Regions from separate parts of the Colwellia sp. E150_009 genome, predicted to be linked through region 1. Evidence: predicted binding sites of a transcription regulator. Region 1 holds the regulator's gene; each other region holds the start of a gene.
The links. The regulator sigma-54, encoded in region 1, starts transcription at its own class of promoters, with help from an activator protein. The targets are predictions, from matches to a motif close to GTTGGCACGNNNNTNGNNT.
Positions count from the first base shown of each region.

Region 2: the regulator sigma-54 is predicted to act here: its motif matches at 4,401-4,419, upstream of ACE1OF_RS09265 (DUF1707 and DUF2154 domain-containing protein).
Region 3: the regulator sigma-54 is predicted to act here: its motif matches at 2,491-2,509, upstream of glnA (glutamate--ammonia ligase).

Region 1 is NZ_JBHFOM010000001.1:126,963-133,041, reverse strand. It holds gene kdsC (3-deoxy-manno-octulosonate-8-phosphatase KdsC) at 1-119, shown strand, start outside; gene lptC (LPS export ABC transporter periplasmic protein LptC) at 116-766, shown strand; gene lptA (lipopolysaccharide transport periplasmic protein LptA) at 771-1,328, shown strand; gene lptB (LPS export ABC transporter ATP-binding protein) at 1,321-2,073, shown strand; gene ACE1OF_RS00610 (RNA polymerase factor sigma-54) at 2,163-3,686, shown strand; gene hpf (ribosome hibernation promoting factor) at 3,729-4,016, shown strand; gene ptsN (PTS IIA-like nitrogen regulatory protein PtsN) at 4,036-4,488, shown strand; gene rapZ (RNase adapter RapZ) at 4,569-5,423, shown strand; gene ACE1OF_RS00590 (HPr family phosphocarrier protein) at 5,430-5,729, shown strand; gene mgtE (magnesium transporter) at 5,879-6,079, shown strand, end outside.
Region 2 is NZ_JBHFOM010000016.1:48,016-54,094, reverse strand. It holds gene ACE1OF_RS09290 (methyltransferase) at 1-463, opposite strand, end outside; gene ACE1OF_RS09285 (methyltransferase family protein) at 433-813, opposite strand; gene ACE1OF_RS09280 (YajD family HNH nuclease) at 1,401-1,745, opposite strand; gene ACE1OF_RS09275 (acyl-CoA thioesterase) at 1,916-2,305, opposite strand; gene ACE1OF_RS09270 (alpha/beta hydrolase) at 2,433-3,668, shown strand; gene ACE1OF_RS09265 (DUF1707 and DUF2154 domain-containing protein) at 3,711-4,358, opposite strand; gene ACE1OF_RS09260 (sugar O-acetyltransferase) at 4,518-5,057, opposite strand; gene ACE1OF_RS09255 (tRNA-(ms[2]io[6]A)-hydroxylase) at 5,081-5,653, opposite strand; gene ACE1OF_RS09250 (sulfotransferase) at 5,707-6,079, opposite strand, start outside.
Region 3 is NZ_JBHFOM010000020.1:4,184-10,262, reverse strand. It holds gene ACE1OF_RS10490 (hypothetical protein) at 1-195, shown strand, start outside; gene typA (translational GTPase TypA) at 309-2,126, opposite strand; gene glnA (glutamate--ammonia ligase) at 2,575-3,981, shown strand; gene ACE1OF_RS10475 (DUF4124 domain-containing protein) at 4,163-4,681, shown strand; gene glnL (nitrogen regulation protein NR(II)) at 4,792-5,865, shown strand; gene glnG (nitrogen regulation protein NR(I)) at 5,928-6,079, shown strand, end outside.

The DNA of each region.
Region 1 (6,079 bases):
CGACAAAAGCAGATTACACCACATTTACTCAGGGTGGTTTCGGTGCAGTACGCGAAGTATGCGATTTAATAATGCAAGCCCAAGGCACCCTTAATGACGCAACGGGCGCGAGTATATGACACGCACTACTTTTTTAACTTTTCTATTTTTAGTGCTAGGTGCGATGGCTTACGGTATTATTGAATGGCGACAGTCAAAAATAGTGCCCGATGAAAACATTGAAAGTAAACTCACTCCTGATTTTATTGCTGAAGCACTAAAAACCGACATATATACTAAATCAGGACAGCTTTCTCATGTCATTGTTGCAGATCGTATGGAGCACTATGCCAAGCTTGAAGTAACCCACTTTGAACTGCCTAATTACACTTTATATCCTCACAACAATTCGGCAAAATCAATTGACTCCAACGAGCTGAACAATAATGAATTAGAAGACAGAAACTCAGCAACGCCCTTACCTGAAGAAAAAGCTTTGCCATGGAATATTAGCGCAAAAGAAGCAACACTTTATAAAAACAATAGGGTTATTTTAAATCATCGCGTACACTTAAGCGCAACAGATAAAAATAGTTTGATACAAGAAATACATTGTAAATATTTAGAACTCGATTTAAATACTAACATTATCAGCTCAGATCAAACCGTCATGGTCCAAGGAAAGGATTTCACCATGTACGGATCTGGCTTGATAATTGACTTAAACACCAAACAGATGACATTAACTGAACATGTACGTACCATTTATAAAAAAAGTAATAGTTAGTCCCTTGATAACTATTAAAAAACTCAGCAAAAGTTTATTACTTGGCTCATTAGTTTTCGGCTTATCAGCACCTCTATTTGCAGCCAAAAAAGATCTCACGCAAGAAATTACAATAAAGTCTAAACGTCAATCAGCCGATTTAAAAAATAAAATAGCAAGCTATTTGGATGAGGTGAATATCAGCCAAGGTACCATTTCAATTGTTGCAGACATTGTGCAAGTTTATAGTGGCATTGACAGTAATACGAAAGAAAAATCAGATACTTATCTGGCTAAAGGTGATCCCGCTATTTTCCAGCAAGCATTAGAAGACGGCAGCTTAATTAGCTTACAAGCCAATGAAATAAAGTATCAACCTGACCTGCACATTATTACTGTTTCAGGTAATGCACAAGTCAAACAAGCTGGCAGCAAAGTTACCGGTGAAACAATCACTTACAATACATTAAGTGAAAAATTAGAAGCCATAAGTAGAAATGACGATTCCGTCACTACTGTTTTACAACCAGCTCAAATTAAAGCTCAGCAAAATAAAAAGAACAATGACAGTAATAATGAATAGTATTGAGAATACACCAAAAGAATCAACCTTAATAGCCCAAGGGTTATCGAAGTCATATAAACATAATAGAGTAGTAAAAAGTGTTAGTTTAACGGTGAAAGCGGGTCAAATTGTAGGATTGCTAGGCCCTAATGGCGCAGGAAAAACCACTTCTTTTTATATGATTGTTGGGTTAGTACCCAACGACGATGGTAAAATCATTCTAAATGATCAAGATGTTACACTTGCCCCTATGCATGAACGCGCACGCCGTGGCATTGGTTATTTACCACAAGAAGCCTCTATTTTTAGAAAACTTACCGTCACCGATAACATTATGGCTATTTTACAAACAAGGAAGAACCTTAGTGAGCTTGATAGGCAAGCTAAGTTAGAACACCTGTTAGAAGAGTTTAATATTAGTCATATTAAAGATAACTTAGGTATGAGCTTATCAGGTGGTGAGAGAAGACGCGTAGAAATTGCTAGAGCCCTAGCTGCAGAGCCTGAATTTATTTTACTTGACGAACCCTTTGCTGGAGTTGATCCTATTTCTGTTGGCGATATAAAAAAAATTATTATTCACCTTAAAAATCGTGGAATTGGTATATTAATTACCGATCATAACGTGCGTGAAACACTTGATGTATGTGAACATGCTTATATTGTTAGCCACGGAGAAATTATTGCCGAAGGTGATTCAAATCAAATTCTTGCAAATCAAAAGGTAAGAGATGTATACCTTGGTGAGCAATTCACGCTATAGTTAGCACAGACATAAAAACTTAAGCTATGCTTATTATTATGAAAATTAAATAAATAAATAAAATTATTAATAGGAATTAGAAAACGTAGATGCGCCCAACTCTGCAGCTCCGAATAGGACAACAACTAACCATGACGCCACAACTGCAACAAGCGATAAAGCTGTTGCAGTTATCAACGTTGGAACTTCAGCAAGAAATTCAAGAAGTGCTTGAAAGTAATCCTCTTCTTGAAGTGAATGAGCAACAAGCATCCGATACTAGCGCTGATAATGATTCAAATAATAATTCAGATAATCTTGAAGAAGCCTTTTCAGCAAAAACTTCTGAAAAGACTGCCACTGATGGCAGTGAAGATTCATCCGCAACCATTGATGAAATCAGCACAACAGAAGCTATGGAAAAAAATGATATTCCTGAAGAGCTAAATATCGACACAACATGGGAAGAAAGTTACAGTGCGGGCACATCAAATACAGGCGCAATTAGTAGCCCAAGTGAAGATTATACTTATCAAGGTGAAACAACCGACTCTATTCAAGATCACCTTTTATGGCAAATGGAGTTAACCCCGTTTTCAGAAACCGATAGAGCTGTCGCTATCGCCATTATTGAAGCGGTAGACGACGCAGGTTATATGACAGTGTCAAGTGAAGACATTTTAGAAAGTGTTGGTATAGAGGGACTGGAACTTGACGAAGTAGAAGCTGTATTAAAGCGTATCAATGTTTTTGATCCTATCGGCGTTGCCGCTCGCTCTATTGCTGATTGTTTGCTGATTCAATTAAATCAATTTGAGCCAACTACTCCGTATTTAAACGAAAGTAAGTTAATCATTAAAGAGCATATTGATCTACTTGGTAACCGTGATTATAGACAACTCATGCGCAAAACGCGTCTTAAAGAAGATCAGTTGCGTGAAGTGATGCGATTAATTCAAAGTTTAAATCCGCGCCCTGGTGATGTTGTTGCAAAAAATGATGATCAATATGTAATACCTGATGTGTCTGTAGAGAAAAAAAATGGTCGCTGGGTGGTAGAATTAAACCCAGATACCGCCCCTAAATTATCCGTAAATCAACAATATGCCGCTATGACAAAAACTACCAAGTCATCAAGCAGTGATGGCCAATTTATTCGCGCCAACCTACAAGAAGCTAAATGGTTTATTAAAAGCTTAGAATCACGTAACGACACCCTATTAAAAGTATCTAATTGTATTGTTCAACGCCAACAAGGCTTTTTTGAGCATGGCGAAGAAGCTATGCGTCCCATGGTATTGAATGATATAGCAGAAGCAGTAGATATGCATGAGTCTACGATTTCACGGGTAACTACCCAAAAATACATGCATACCCCAAGGGGAATTTTTGAATTAAAATACTTTTTCTCAAGTCACGTTAGCACAGAAAATGGCGGTGAATGTTCATCAACCGCTATCCGTTCTTTAATCAAAAAACTCATTCTAGCGGAAACACCTGCTAAGCCGCTAAGTGATAGTAAAATGGCTGATTTACTGGCCGAGCAGGGAATTAATGTTGCGAGACGAACCATAGCCAAATATCGAGAATCTTTGTCTATTCCCCCGTCAAATCAACGTAAGAGTTTACTATAATAGCTATATACTAGCTCAATTAAGATAATAAGGATCGAACTTATGCAAATTAACCTTACTGGCCACCATGTAGACCTAACTTCATCATTAAGAGAATACGTTAATACTAAATTTGATAAATTAGAACGACATTTTGATCACATCACGAATGTGCATGTGGTACTGACAGTAGAAAAGTTAGATCAAAAAGCGGAAGCAACGGTGCACTTAAAAGGCAATGAAATTCATGCTTCAGCAGTCAATACTGACATGTATACATCAATAGATACTTTAATTGATAAATTAGATCGCCAAGTGCTTAAATATAAAGGCAAAATATCGCAACATTAGCGCAATAATATAAAAAATTATGACACTACAAGACATATTAACACTGGACTGCACGCAATGTGCAGTACCAGTACAAAGTAAAAAACGCCTACTTGAACAAATTTGCCTTCTTGCCGCTAAGCAATTAGGAACCGCTAGTCCAACCGACCTACTGGATAGTTTACTCAACCGTGAAAAAATGGGTAGTACAGGTATTGGCAATGGTATTGCAATTCCTCATGGTAGATTAAATAATACAGATAAAGCTATCGCCGTATTTTTAACAACTCAGCAAGCCATAGATTTTGACGCAATAGACAACAAACCTGTTGATATATTCATCTGTTTATTTGTGCCTGAAAATAGTACACAAGAACACTTAGATACATTACAGAGTATAGCCAAGCTGTTTAGTAATCGTAAAACAGCCAAACAAGTACGAAAATGCACAAATCAACAAGAAATGTTTAATCTTATTCAACAAGCAACTTAAAGTTGCAATGATATAGAAAATTGCGTGTTGAGAGTCACTCGTTTCACGAAACTTTGTACCCGTAAGTCGAGGCTTAACTTATGAAACTTATTATTGTTAGTGGACGTTCTGGCTCTGGGAAATCAGTTGCGTTAAGGGTGCTAGAAGATTTAGGGTATTATTGCGTTGATAATATTCCTGTAAACTTATTACCCGCATTAACTCATACTGTTATTCACGATTATGAAAATGTTGCTGTAAGCTTAGATGTTCGAAACCTACCAAATGATCCTAATGATATTTTAGAAGTTATCGAATATCTGCCAAATGCGATTGATATTACTACCTTATTTTTAGATGCTGATGATAATGATCTTATTCGACGTTTCAGTGAAACTAGACGCCTGCATCCACTTATTAAAAAAAATATTCCATTAGATCAAGCTATCGCGTTGGAAAAAAAACTACTAACCCCTATTTCTACTAATGCTGACCTGTATATTAATACAACTCAATTAAGTCCACATCAATTAGCCGATTTAGTACGCGAACGCATTCTTGGTAAAAAAACAGGTTCAATGGTATTAGTCTTTGAATCTTTTGGTTTTAAACATGGAATTCCTGCTGATGCTGACTATGTTTTTGATGCGCGTTTTTTACCTAACCCGCACTGGGAAAAAGAATTAAAAGCCTACACAGGTTTAGAGCAACCAATAAAAGACTTTCTTGCCAGCCAACCCATTGTGACAAAATTTGTATGGCAAATTAATAGTTTCATGATGACTTGGCTACCCCATTTAGAACGCAATAATAGAAGCTACCTTACCATAGCCATTGGTTGCACTGGTGGTAAACATCGCTCAGTTTATATTGCAGAATTATTATCCAGTAACTTTCGCAAAGAGAAGAAAGATGTGCAAACTCACCATAGAGATATTAAAAAAACTAAAGAGTAAATCACCATGCCCTCCAAGCCAACTCATAACAATATTATAGTCAGTAAAGAATTAACCATCATTAACAAACTTGGCTTACATGCACGAGCCGCGAGTAAATTGGCACAACTTTGTCAAAAATTTTCAGCAGAAATCACATTATCTCTTGAAGAAAAAGAAGCCGACGCAAGTAGCATCATGGCGATTATGTTGCTTGCTGGAGCACAAGGTAAAACAGTAAAAGTAACCGCCCAAGGTACTGATGCACCAGAGGCTTTAGCCGCAATAGGACAGCTTATTGGGGATAAGTTTGACGAAGAGGAATAATTTACAGCAACGACGTAAAATTGCTGCAAGAAATACAAACTTACGATAAACTTATTAGTAATTATAAATATTAATTGGTATTAATAGACCTGTAATAAGCATTTAATAACATTAGTATAGATCGTCACTCTAACATCCAAGTAATCTCTATGCCTGACATAATAGAACAAGAAACTATTCAACAACGACTACATCAAGTTAATGAAGCACTTGATAGTGGCATGTTTGTTTATGTTCGCAGATTACTACAAGACATGACCGCTTATGATTTAGCACTTTTTCTTGAATCTTCTCCAGCTAAAAGTCGTCCTGTTTTATGGCAACTCATTGATGTTGAACACCATGGCGAA
Region 2 (6,079 bases), on a different contig from region 1:
CGATATACTTACCTAGTGCACGCATATCTATAACTTGTATAATATTAAAGCCAGTATCAGATATTATATTACTCCACTCACCTAACGTTCTCTCTCGTCCCTCTGAACCGATCAGCATTTGCATATCCATAGAAGCTGTTATTTCATTTATATTGCTCTCTTCTGCAACTGCATCAGCAACGATAATATGGGGAGAGTAACTTCCTATAGCTTGTTGAAGGTTAAAAAATATTCTCTTACAGTCTTCATCACTAAAAGTATGAAACACTGCCATAAAAAAATAAACATCTTCATCAGAGGTAGCACATGGAAGGCTATCAAGTATGTCACCGCCAATAAACTTCATTCTATTTAAGACATCTTTATCTTGTTTGCTACTCCAAAAATCTCTTGCTGTCTCTATTATTTGAGGTCTGTCAAAAACAACTGCATTTAGTTCCGAATTAGCCTTGAGGATAGCCAAGGCATAGTCATTTCTGGAGAATTATGCATCAATATCATTGCTTGTACACTGTGTTGATGGTTCTTACGTAAGTACTGAGATAATTTAGAGTTCTTGAATTGATTTGGACTGGTCTCTTTAAAAACACCAATAGACGCCAACATTCGCATTAATCTATATAAATGGGACTCATGAAGGTCTAACTTATTAGCTATCGTAGTAATACTTACAGTATCATCACCAAGAACGTCAGCAACTTCCAATTTAGTAGCGACATATAACGCTCTTGATTGCCAAAATGAAGATCCAGTTTGTATTAACTGAAATGGGGCTGGAGTTATATTTCTCGGCCACTGCTGGAGCTTATGCATAGTTTTAATCATCACTTTATAGATGAAGACTGCAACTTTATTTCTGACCAAGTTCATATATATCCTTATTCAAAATTTAATTTACCAATGGCTTACCAGTGAGATTCAACTAACTAATAGGAAAGAGTTTTAATTAATGAAATGCTCTAATTATTTAGTATGCCTAAAGAGCCAATTAGTTAGTACGGTTTTTTACAGCGTTTTAAATAAGACTGTTCCCCATTAAGGCGGGAGGATTGACTGGAAACATACCAATTTGGTCGAGAAAGTAGCATTTTCCTACATCTGACTGCAAGTGGCACAAGTGAGATAAATACCTCTCTGACTTGCCCCTTATTACGACTGCTATGGTAGCTTTTGCGACTGTCAGGCTTGAACTAAAATACCTTACATCTACTAAAGTTAGTATTTGGAGAAACAAACAGGTTATATTAATATCTAGTTCAATTCGAATATTGGCCATTAATATTCTCGTTCATAAGGATTGATATAAAAAATCACAAATCAATTCACTTTCCTGTTTACAGGGCCTATCCCCCCTGCTCACATAGTCTTGAAATTTTCGAAGAACCACCTAAGTTTATGAATTACTTTTTCAACATAGACTTTAAATCAGCAAAAGGGTTATAGGTTGCTGTGTCTTGGTTGGTATCCCCTGCTTTTATCTCTGTTTTATAATTTGCATGTTCTGTGTATTTGGCATGTTCATTATCATGACAATATATGCACAATAGCTCCCAGTTACTGCCATCGTTTGGGTTATTGGTATGATCATGATCCATATGATGTACCGTCAATTCTTTAATATTAGAATAAACAAACTCACGGGCACAACGACCACATACCCAAGGAAATAATTTTAAAGCACGGTCACGGTAGCCCTGCTCTTGTTGCTTGTAGTTGGCACTGGTACCGAAACGATCTGAAGACATAATAACAATTAATGAATAACAAATGATGTATACATTGTATTGCCAAGTTAAGTGCTTAGCAATACATCTATGAGTTTGTCGCTAGCCTATTTGATAATTTAACTATCTGTTTAACTATCTGTTTAACTATCTGTTTAACTATCTGTTTAACTATCTGTTTAACTATCTGTTTAACTATTATTTTGATTCATTAATCCCTCATAGGTTTTCCCATGAGAAATAGGTTTACGTGTCTCAGGATCAACTTTCACAAAAACGATATCATCTGCCAAACAAATGGTTTTTTTAGTTATCTTATTACGCACTAAACAGGTGATGGTAATTGAGCTGGTACCTACTTTTTTGGTTTCCAAACCAAATTCAACCACATCCCCTTGCATTGCTGCTGACTCAAAGCTGATTTCGCCAATATGTTTGGTCACTAAACAATTGGTTTCTAACTGGCAAATGGCAAAAATGGCAGCTTCTTCATCTATCCATTCAAGTGCACGGCCACCAAATAATGAATTGGCATAATTTAAATCATTTGGCATAACTAATCGACGAGAAAGAAAGCGCATATAAAACCTTATTTACAAAGAATAAAAATGTTAGGATTTAATTATAGCGACTTATGCATTTTTGCTCTAGCTAACTTGTTAAATTAAAACGGGTATTACATTAATAAACACTTCAAATGGAACTTTTATGTTAAAAAAAATAATTATAATAACTTTGATTTTACTCAGTAAAATCTCATTCGCTGAAACCCAAAAAACACCTATAAATAGCGGCTATATGTTTGAACATCAGTCAAAAGTATTGGATCAAAACAGGCGCTATATGGTGTCCTTACCTGAGCGTTATTACAGCAATAATCGTCATTACCCGACCCTTTATGTGATCGATGGTGATTTTCAATTTCAACATACTTCAGCATTAGTCACTAATTTAAGTAGAATGGGGAAAATTCCGCCAATGATAGTTATTGGCGTGGCTAACCAAGGGCAACAAGACTATATTTACCACACTACTTGGGCCTTTGAAAACAACCCTGAATACGGTGGTGCTTCTTTGTTTAATCGATATTTAGAGCAAGAATTAGTACCTTTGATAAAGAAAAATTATCGCACCACTGCTCAGCAAGCATTGGCGGGTTACTCATTAGGTGGGCTATTTACGACCTATGCCATGATGCAAGAAAATACCACCTTTAATGCTTTTCTCGCCATGAGTCCAAGTGCTTGGTTTGATAATGAGTCATTAGCAAAAAAATTACCTACGTACATTTCAACATTGAAAAATACACCACCGACATTGTTTCTTTCCGTTGCTAATGAGGAAGGAATGGGTGTGAGAACACTCGTTGATGCACTAAAAGAAAAAACCAACGCAAAGAAAGATTGGAATTGGCAATTTAAAACTTACCCTGAAGAAACCCATTTTAGCACTGCCATGCCTGCTCTGTATGACGCCCTTACCTTTTTAGCACCAAACTTTTATTTTGATCCCCAAGAGATGATGAAATTTGAAAATTATCATCAGGTATTAGATGAGTTTGAGAAAAAGAAAGCTTCGTGGGCTGGTTTTCAAATTGAATGGCTACAGGCGTATCAACTTGCTAAGTATATGTTTTGGTCAAAACAATCTGCTGATATCGACGATTTTCTTAAAGAAATATCAAGACGCTTTCCAGAATCACACACCGAAGTGACCATACAATTAGCAAAAGGTTTTAATATTAAAAAACAACCGGAACGTGCACAAAAATTGCTGTTAACCATTGAAAAAACGTCAGCTGAAAATCCTTTATGGCATCGACAAATGAGCTTAAGCTATGCAGGTATAGAGAATAAAGCCAAAGCACAAATGCATCAAGAAAAAGCTCTGGGCTTAGCTAAAACGCATCAACTCCCTACTTGGCTAGTTTGGGAGTTACAATAAAAAGGCATAAAGTGGTAACTGTAAAGGTAACAAAGCAGGTAGTTACGAAAACAATTTTTTCAAACTATCTGCCATCTCTACAAACCTTTCTTTAATCGTACGTTTTACTTTTATATCAATACCACTAAAAATACAAAGCCCTTCAACTGTAATAGTTGGGGTTACAATATGAGGATTAACTTGAGTCGCGGTTTGGTAATCAATGCCGCCAAAAATACAAAATGCTTTTGAGACAACATTAACGTTTTCAGGAATGTAAATATTGCTGCCACTAAAGAGGGAAAACACTTTAATGCGCAGTTCAGTTTGGGTAAATTTTGCGTCTGTTAAATCGATATCACAACCACTAAATAAGCTAAAAGAGCGAATTTCTTTTGGCACTGTCCAAGCACCACTGCGGGTATTACCACTAAAAACATTGATCATATATTCAACATCTTCAGTATCCCCTGAAACAATGTTAGGTGCTAAATCTTGTTTTTTGCTTTCTACAAACGCTTTATCTACCGTTAATGGTAAATCTTTTGCTAGCTCAACTAATGATTGATGACATTGCAATTCCATCGCTTGATCTAAACGGCGCTCAAATGCTTCGTAAGATAACTCACCATGACTGTAATTCATCACCAGTTGATCAATAATTTCACTGCGGACACTTTCAATTGGTCTATCTTCTAAAATAACTGACATTTTATTTCCTTGTTTATACTTATATTTTATAAGCTATTAAGCAAGCAAATGCTAAGCCAACAATTAATCCTTAAAATACAAACAGATAAAAAACATACAACATTTTTTAGCATAAATTAAACGAGAAGTTAGTAAAATACACTAATAGTTAGTTTATTTTTAAACTGATAAATCACGAATTTTAATTGCCGGATTACCAGCATAAAAACTATTTTCAGCTATAGATTTAGTAACAACGCTACCCGCGCCCACTACACTATTGTTTCCAATAGTAACACCTGCAAGCACAATAACAGAGCCGCCTAACCAGACATTATCACCAATAATAATATTTTCAACATAGTTATGTTTCATCAAGCGATCGTGAGGTTTCATATCGTGCGACACTGCAAGTAATTGCACATTAGGGCCAATCAAACAGTCACTGCCAATATGAATTTCACTTTGTGCTGCTTTAGCTCCATCAACTATGGTGCAATTGGCATTGATGAAACTTCTATCGCCAATACTTATACTGTCTCCGTAATCCATATGAAAACCATATTCGATAAAAACATCTTCTCCACAAGAGTAAAACAAAGCTTTTAAACGTTTTAAATTCCCCTTACTAGGACTACGTGTAAATTGTCGACACAGTTCATGCACCGACTTTCGTTGGCTGACTAACGTTGGTGTAATGCTGTCAAAACGTGTTTTCATAGTAAATGATAAACTTAATTGTATTAATGAAGCACTGCTTGAATAGGTAAGCTCTCGCATATTGCCGCTTCTGCGATTAAAATTTCTTCTAAGCGCTGATCCACTTCTGCTTTGTCAAAATATTCATAGGCTAACTCAACAAACAAGTTTTTGTGTTTTTCTTCAGACTTAGCAATGGCAACATAGAGATCTTTATCTTTGCCTTCTGGCAGTGCTTGTGACACTAACCAAAATTTTTCATAACCTCGGGCTTCAATTACTGCTGCGACTAACAACCTATCCATTAAAAAATAACTAGTGCCGTTTCGAAAAAGTTGTCTGATTTGGTTAATGTATGGATCTTTCTTGTCTTGTCCTAAGGTAATATCACGCGCGACAAGTAACTTTAATACTTGTTTAAAATGAATAAGCTCTTCTATGGCTAAATCCGTCATTGTCCGTACTAATTTAGCTTTATCCGGATAGTGAGACAGCATTGCCATCGCCATGCCCGACGCTTTTTTCTCTGCTGCGGCATGGTCTTGCAAAAAACGGGGAAAATCAGCCATTACAGCATCGGTCCATGCTTGCGTGGTGTTAAATTTTAATTCAAACATAAAAGTCTTTGGGTGTTGGTTAAATAAAAAAGATTTTACAGGTCAGGCGAACATTAATAAAGAACCTTATCAATACGCCCTTTGTTCGTTGATTCAATTTTCAAAACATTGTTGATATCTTGCCAAGCTTTCACTTTGCCACCAATGTTAATTTTTTCAAAACCACCTTCATTACCTGCCAAGGTTGAAATACCTAAAAAACTTAATAATTGTTGGTAGCTTGAAGCATCACTGACATCTATGGCTAAAAAGTCATTCGATCTATCTTTAAAATAGGCATAAACGCTTTGTTGATGACGCTGATAACATTGAAAAAGGAAATTATCTTGAGCAATATTTTCAGGTGTTAGTGGTGAAAATATTTCATTATAACAACGTTTCAAATGAGGGTTAAAGCCACCATCACTGCGTTGTAAATTAGTTATC
Region 3 (6,079 bases), on a different contig from region 1:
ATTGCCGCAATTTGTAATGTGTTTTTCCCTGGATTAGGTCAATTAGTGCAAGGAAGAATATTGCCTGCACTTATTTTTGCCATTGTTTGTGTTGGAGGCTATGCTTTGTGGTGGTTTATTATTCCTGCCATTATTGCTGGAATCTTTCACTTATATGCAATTATTGATGCAGCGACTTATAAAAATAACCGTTAGTTAAAATAACTTTTAGCTAAATTTACACAGGGGTGATAAAAAAAGCCGTCTGACTATGCATCAGACGGCTTTTTAATTTCTACAATAATGCGTTTGAAGATTACTTCAACATATTACTTTGCTGAGCGACCTTCACGTTTTCGATCATTCTCTTTCAAGAATTTCTTACGAATACGGATATTCTCTGGCGTCACTTCAACTAACTCATCATTATCGATAAATTCTAATGCTTGCTCTAACGTCATTTTAATCGCTGGCGTTAATACTTGCGCTTCATCAGTACCAGACGAACGCACGTTAGTTAATTGCTTACCTTTTAGAACATTTACAGTTAAATCGTTGTCACGATTATGAATACCAACAACTTGCCCTTCATAAACATCAACACCATGACCAATCATCATACGGCCACGAGATTGAAGGTTAAAAATAGCATTTGTTAACGCTTTACCTGTTGCATTGGCAATCATCACGCCATTTAAGCGTTGACCAATATCGCCACCTTTATGAGGACCATATTCAAAAAATGTGTGGTAAATCAAACCTGAACCCGAAGTAATAGTCATAAATTCAGTTTGGAAACCAATTAAACCACGACTTGGCATGATGAAATCCATGCGGATTCGTCCTGTTCCGTCTGGTGCCATATCAGTTAATTCGGCTTTACGAATACCCATTTTTTCCATGATAGTACCTTGATGTTGCTCTTCAACATCAATCGTTACTGTTTCATAAGGTTCTTGTAATACACCATCAATTTGACGTTCAATCACTTCTGGACGAGATACAGCCAATTCATAACCTTCACGGCGCATATTTTCAATTAATATACCAAGGTGAAGTTCACCACGACCTGAAACTTTAAATTTATCAGGGTCATCTAATTGTTCAACACGTAATGCCACATTATGAACTAATTCTTTTTCTAAACGGTCTTTAATATTACGTGACGTTACAAACTTACCTTCTTTACCACAAAATGGTGAGGTATTAACTTGAAAAGTCATATTAATAGTCGGTTCATCAATTGACAACGCTGGTAAACTTTCAACTTCATTAGGACAACAAATCGTATCAGAAATTTTTAATTCACCTAAACCTGTAATAGCAATAATATCACCAGCCTCAGCAATTTGAGTTTCATGACGATCAAGTCCTAAATAGCCGAAAACTTTACCGACTTTACCATTATGAAGATTACCTGATGCACATTTCACTGTAACTTGTTGGTTTGGTTTTACACTTCCGCGAGTAATACGTCCTACACCGATTACACCTAGGTATGAACTATAATCAAGTTGCGAAATTTGCATTTGAAATGAACCATCGGGATCAGCATTTGGTGAAGGCACTTCATTAATAATTGTATTAAATAAAGGCGTCATATCAGAACCAACTTCACCTTCTTCAAGCGAAGCCCAACCATTAATAGCTGAAGCATAAACAACTTTAAAATCAAGTTGCTCATCAGTTGCTCCTAATTTATCAAATAATTCAAAAACTTGATCCATAACCCAATCAGGACGCGAACCAGGTTTATCAACTTTATTGATAACAAGAATTGGCTTCAAACCTTGCGCAAACGCTTTTTGCGTAACAAAGCGTGTTTGTGGCATAGGGCCTTCTTGAGCATCAACAATAAGTAATACACTATCAACCATAGACATTACACGCTCTACTTCACCACCGAAATCAGCATGGCCAGGAGTGTCAACAATATTGATACGGTAGTCATTCCAGTTAACAGCGGTATTTTTCGCTAAAATTGTGATTCCACGTTCTTTTTCAATATCATTTGAATCCATAACACGTTCGTCATGACCAACACGCGCATCTAAGGTACCCGACTGCTCAAGTAATTTATCTACAAGGGTGGTTTTTCCATGGTCAACGTGGGCAATGATGGCAACGTTACGTAATTTATCTAACACAGGCGTTTACTCGCTGTTACTATTATTTATATCGCAACTAACTAGAAGCTGTGCATAAATAACTATGGCTATAAGTGGGCGCGCATTATACAGTAGATTCGTTTTAAAAGATATTAATTATCCAAAGCTAATTTTGTATTCAAACTACATTTGATCAAATTATTCATAAATTACTTAATCAACAACGAAGCAATATCCACAAAAAGGTAAATTAAATACAACAAAAATATTTAAATACTATATAGTTATTTGCAGATTATTATCGTTCAATGCGATATGCACCAAAAAGATCAGTTGCCGCACCAACATGGTGCTTCAATGTTTTTACACATTAACTAAATCATTGTTTATAAAAGATTAAATTATTGGCATAATAATAGCTTAATATAAAAACAAGAATTGGTGTATACCAAAAGAAATAAAACTAACCTCACTGGAGAGACTAAAAATGTCACAAGCAGTATTTGATTTAATAAAAGAGCACGACGTCAAATTTATTGACCTTCGTTTTACCGACTCAAAAGGTAAAGAGCAACACGTTTCTATTCCTCATCATCAAGTTGATGAAGATTTCTTCGAAGATGGCAAAATGTTTGATGGCTCGTCTATCCAAGGTTGGAAGGGTATCAATGAATCTGACATGGTTATGATGCCTGTAGCTGACTCTGCTGTATTAGACCCTTTCTCTGAAGCATCTACATTAATTATTCGTTGTGACATTTTAGAACCAAGCACAATGCAAGGTTACAGCCGTGATCCTCGTTCAGTAGCAAAACGTGCTGAAGAGTATATGCGTGGTACAGGTCTTGCTGACACCGTGTTAATTGGTCCAGAACCAGAGTTTTTCTTGTTTGATGATGTTCGTTTTAGCACCGATATGAGCGGTTCATTCTATAAAATTGATGATAAAGAAGCTGCATGGAATTCAGGTACTGAATATGAAGAAGGCAATATGGGTCACCGTCCTGGCGTAAAAGGTGGTTATTTCCCTACTTCTCCTGTTGATTCATCACAAGATATTCGCTCAGCCATGTGTTTAGTAATGGAAGATATGGGCCTAGTGGTTGAAGCTCATCACCATGAAGTAGCAACAGCAGGTCAAAACGAAATTGCTTGTCGTTTTAATACGATGGTATTGAAGGCTGATGAAGTACAAACTTATAAATATGTTGTACATAACGTAGCTCACGCTTACGGTAAAACGGCTACTTTCATGCCTAAACCATTAGTAGGTGACAATGGCTCAGGTATGCATGTTCATCAATCACTTGCTAAAGATGGCGTTAACTTATTTGCTGGTGATAAATACGGCGGTTTATCTGAAATGGCGCTTTATTATATTGGTGGTATTATTAAACACGCTAAAGCATTAAATGCGTTCACTAACCCATCAACTAACTCTTATAAGCGTTTGGTTCCTCACTTTGAAGCACCTGTAATGCTTGCTTATTCAGCACGTAACCGTTCTGCATCTATTCGTATCCCAATTGTGCCATCACCAAAAGCAATGCGTATTGAAGCCCGTTTCCCTGATCCAGCGGCAAACCCCTATTTAGCTTTTTCAGCATTATTAATGGCTGGCCTTGATGGTATTAAAAACAAGATACATCCTGGCGATGCAATGGATAAAGATTTATATGACCTGCCAGCAGAAGAAGCAGCAGCTATCCCACAAGTAGCAACCTCTTTGGATGATGCCCTTGACAGTTTAGAAGCAGATTATGAGTTTTTAATCGAGGGCGGTGTTATGGATAAAGACATGATTGATGCATACATAGCACTCAAACGTGAAGAGTCACAACGTGTTAACATGACAACACACCCTGTAGAGTTTGAATTATACTATAGCGTATAATAAAACAGCCTCTTTAAAAAAACTCACTTCGGTGAGTTTTTTTATGCCCAAATATAAAAATAGAAGAAAGTTACTTTTCTGTGGTAAATAGGAACTTTTTTGTATAGATTGTAGATATCTATGTTCACATTTTGTAGAGAATTTGGATATATCTGAAAGTACTGGATATACTTAATTGATTATGACTAAATTTATTTTACTAATATTGCTAACCTTATCGCTCTCAATTCCTGTCAACGCGAGTACAGCAAAAATCTATGTGTGGCGTAATGAAAATGGCGAATTAGTATATTCTGATACCCCTAGACCGGGTGCTGAAGAAGTAAAAACCAGAAAAGGTAATGTAATAAAGTCATCAACAACTTTAGAAACACAAGTTCTTGATATAAAGCCAAAGAAAATTACTGAAGATTATCAAGTAACTATCAGCCATCCGCAAGACAACGCCACTATTAGAGATAATACAGGGTCTGTTTTTGTCAGTGGCATCATTACGCCAATTTTTAAACGCGGTTTAAAAATTCAGCTCATCTTAGATGATAAACCTTATCAACAACCGCAAAGCGACACACGCTTCTCGCTTCGCAATGTAGACCGTGGCGAACACCAAATAAAAATGAAAATATTTAACGAACAAGGCAAGATAATTGCATCATCTAAGCCAATAACGTTTTATATGCACAGAGCTTCTGTAAATTAGTAAAGATTAGCACTAAACTGCAGCATCGAGCACTGCAAATAAAACCTTTCTAGAATATACTAAACTGACCGCACCATATTAGTGCATCGTTAGTGTAAATATGAGGCTTTATGTTGCACACAAGAAAAAAAATCCAACAACTTAAAATTGGTTACCAGCAAACACTGGCTAATCAACTAGTCACGGCTGTGCTTATACTTGATCAAAACTTAACAATTTGTTACGTAAATCCTGCCGCAGAAGCATTATTAATTAAAAGTTTAAATAAATTATATGGGTGCCCTTATGATTTGATTTTTACCAATACTTCATTAACGCGCACTCGCTTAGAACTGCTACTTAAAACAGGTCAAGAGCTTACTGACAGTGAGATTGAAATAGAGCTTGGTGAAAATCATCGATTTACCGCTGAGGTAACTGCTTCTGCAGTAGAATTTAATCATCTACCACATGTACTGATTGAATTTAAACAAATCGATCAGCAAAAACAAATTAGTTTAGAAGTATTTCAGCATCAACAATGGATTGCCGCCCGAGATTTAATTAAAGGCTTAGCCCATGAAATAAAAAACCCCCTTGGAGGACTTCGTGGGGCTGCCCAGCTATTAAATAAAGAACTTGATAAAGAGCAGCAAGAATACACAGAGATGATTATTGAACAAGCCGACAGATTAACAAATTTAGTAGATAGGTTACTAGGGCCAAATCAATTACCTCAAATTGAAAGCCACAATATACATTCAGTATTAGAAAAAGTTTGTCAGGTGGTTAATTTTTCAAATGAAAAAACGATAAAATTAAAGCGGGATTACGACCCATCAATTCCAGCAATAGAGTGCGACCAAGAAAAGATACAACAAGCCGTACTCAATATAGTAAATAATGCCATACAAGCCATTCCAGCTAATAGCACGATCACATTAAAAACACGCATTGCTAGTAACAAAACCATCAATGGTAAGCAAGTAAAACTCGCAATAAAAATTAGCATTATTGATGACGGCCCTGGTATACCTCCTGAAATCCAAGATACGTTATTTTACCCTATGGTGTCAGGGCGTTCGAATGGTACAGGCTTAGGTTTGTCTATTGCACAAACACTCGTCAACCAGCACAACGGTAAATTGGCTTGTCATAGCCGTCCTGGACATACGGAATTTATAATACTACTGCCTTTAACATAATCTAACAGAATAAAACATAGTCCCCGATATATGGGCATAACGTTAACCCGAGAGAAAGCATAATGATCACTGAACAAGTATGGATAGTTGATGACGACAGTTCGATTAGATGGGTTTTAGAAAAAGCCTTCACTAAAGCAAACATTACAAGCGCGTCATTTGAAAGTGCAAATAACTTATTAATTGCACTTGATCATGATCAACCCGAAGTTAT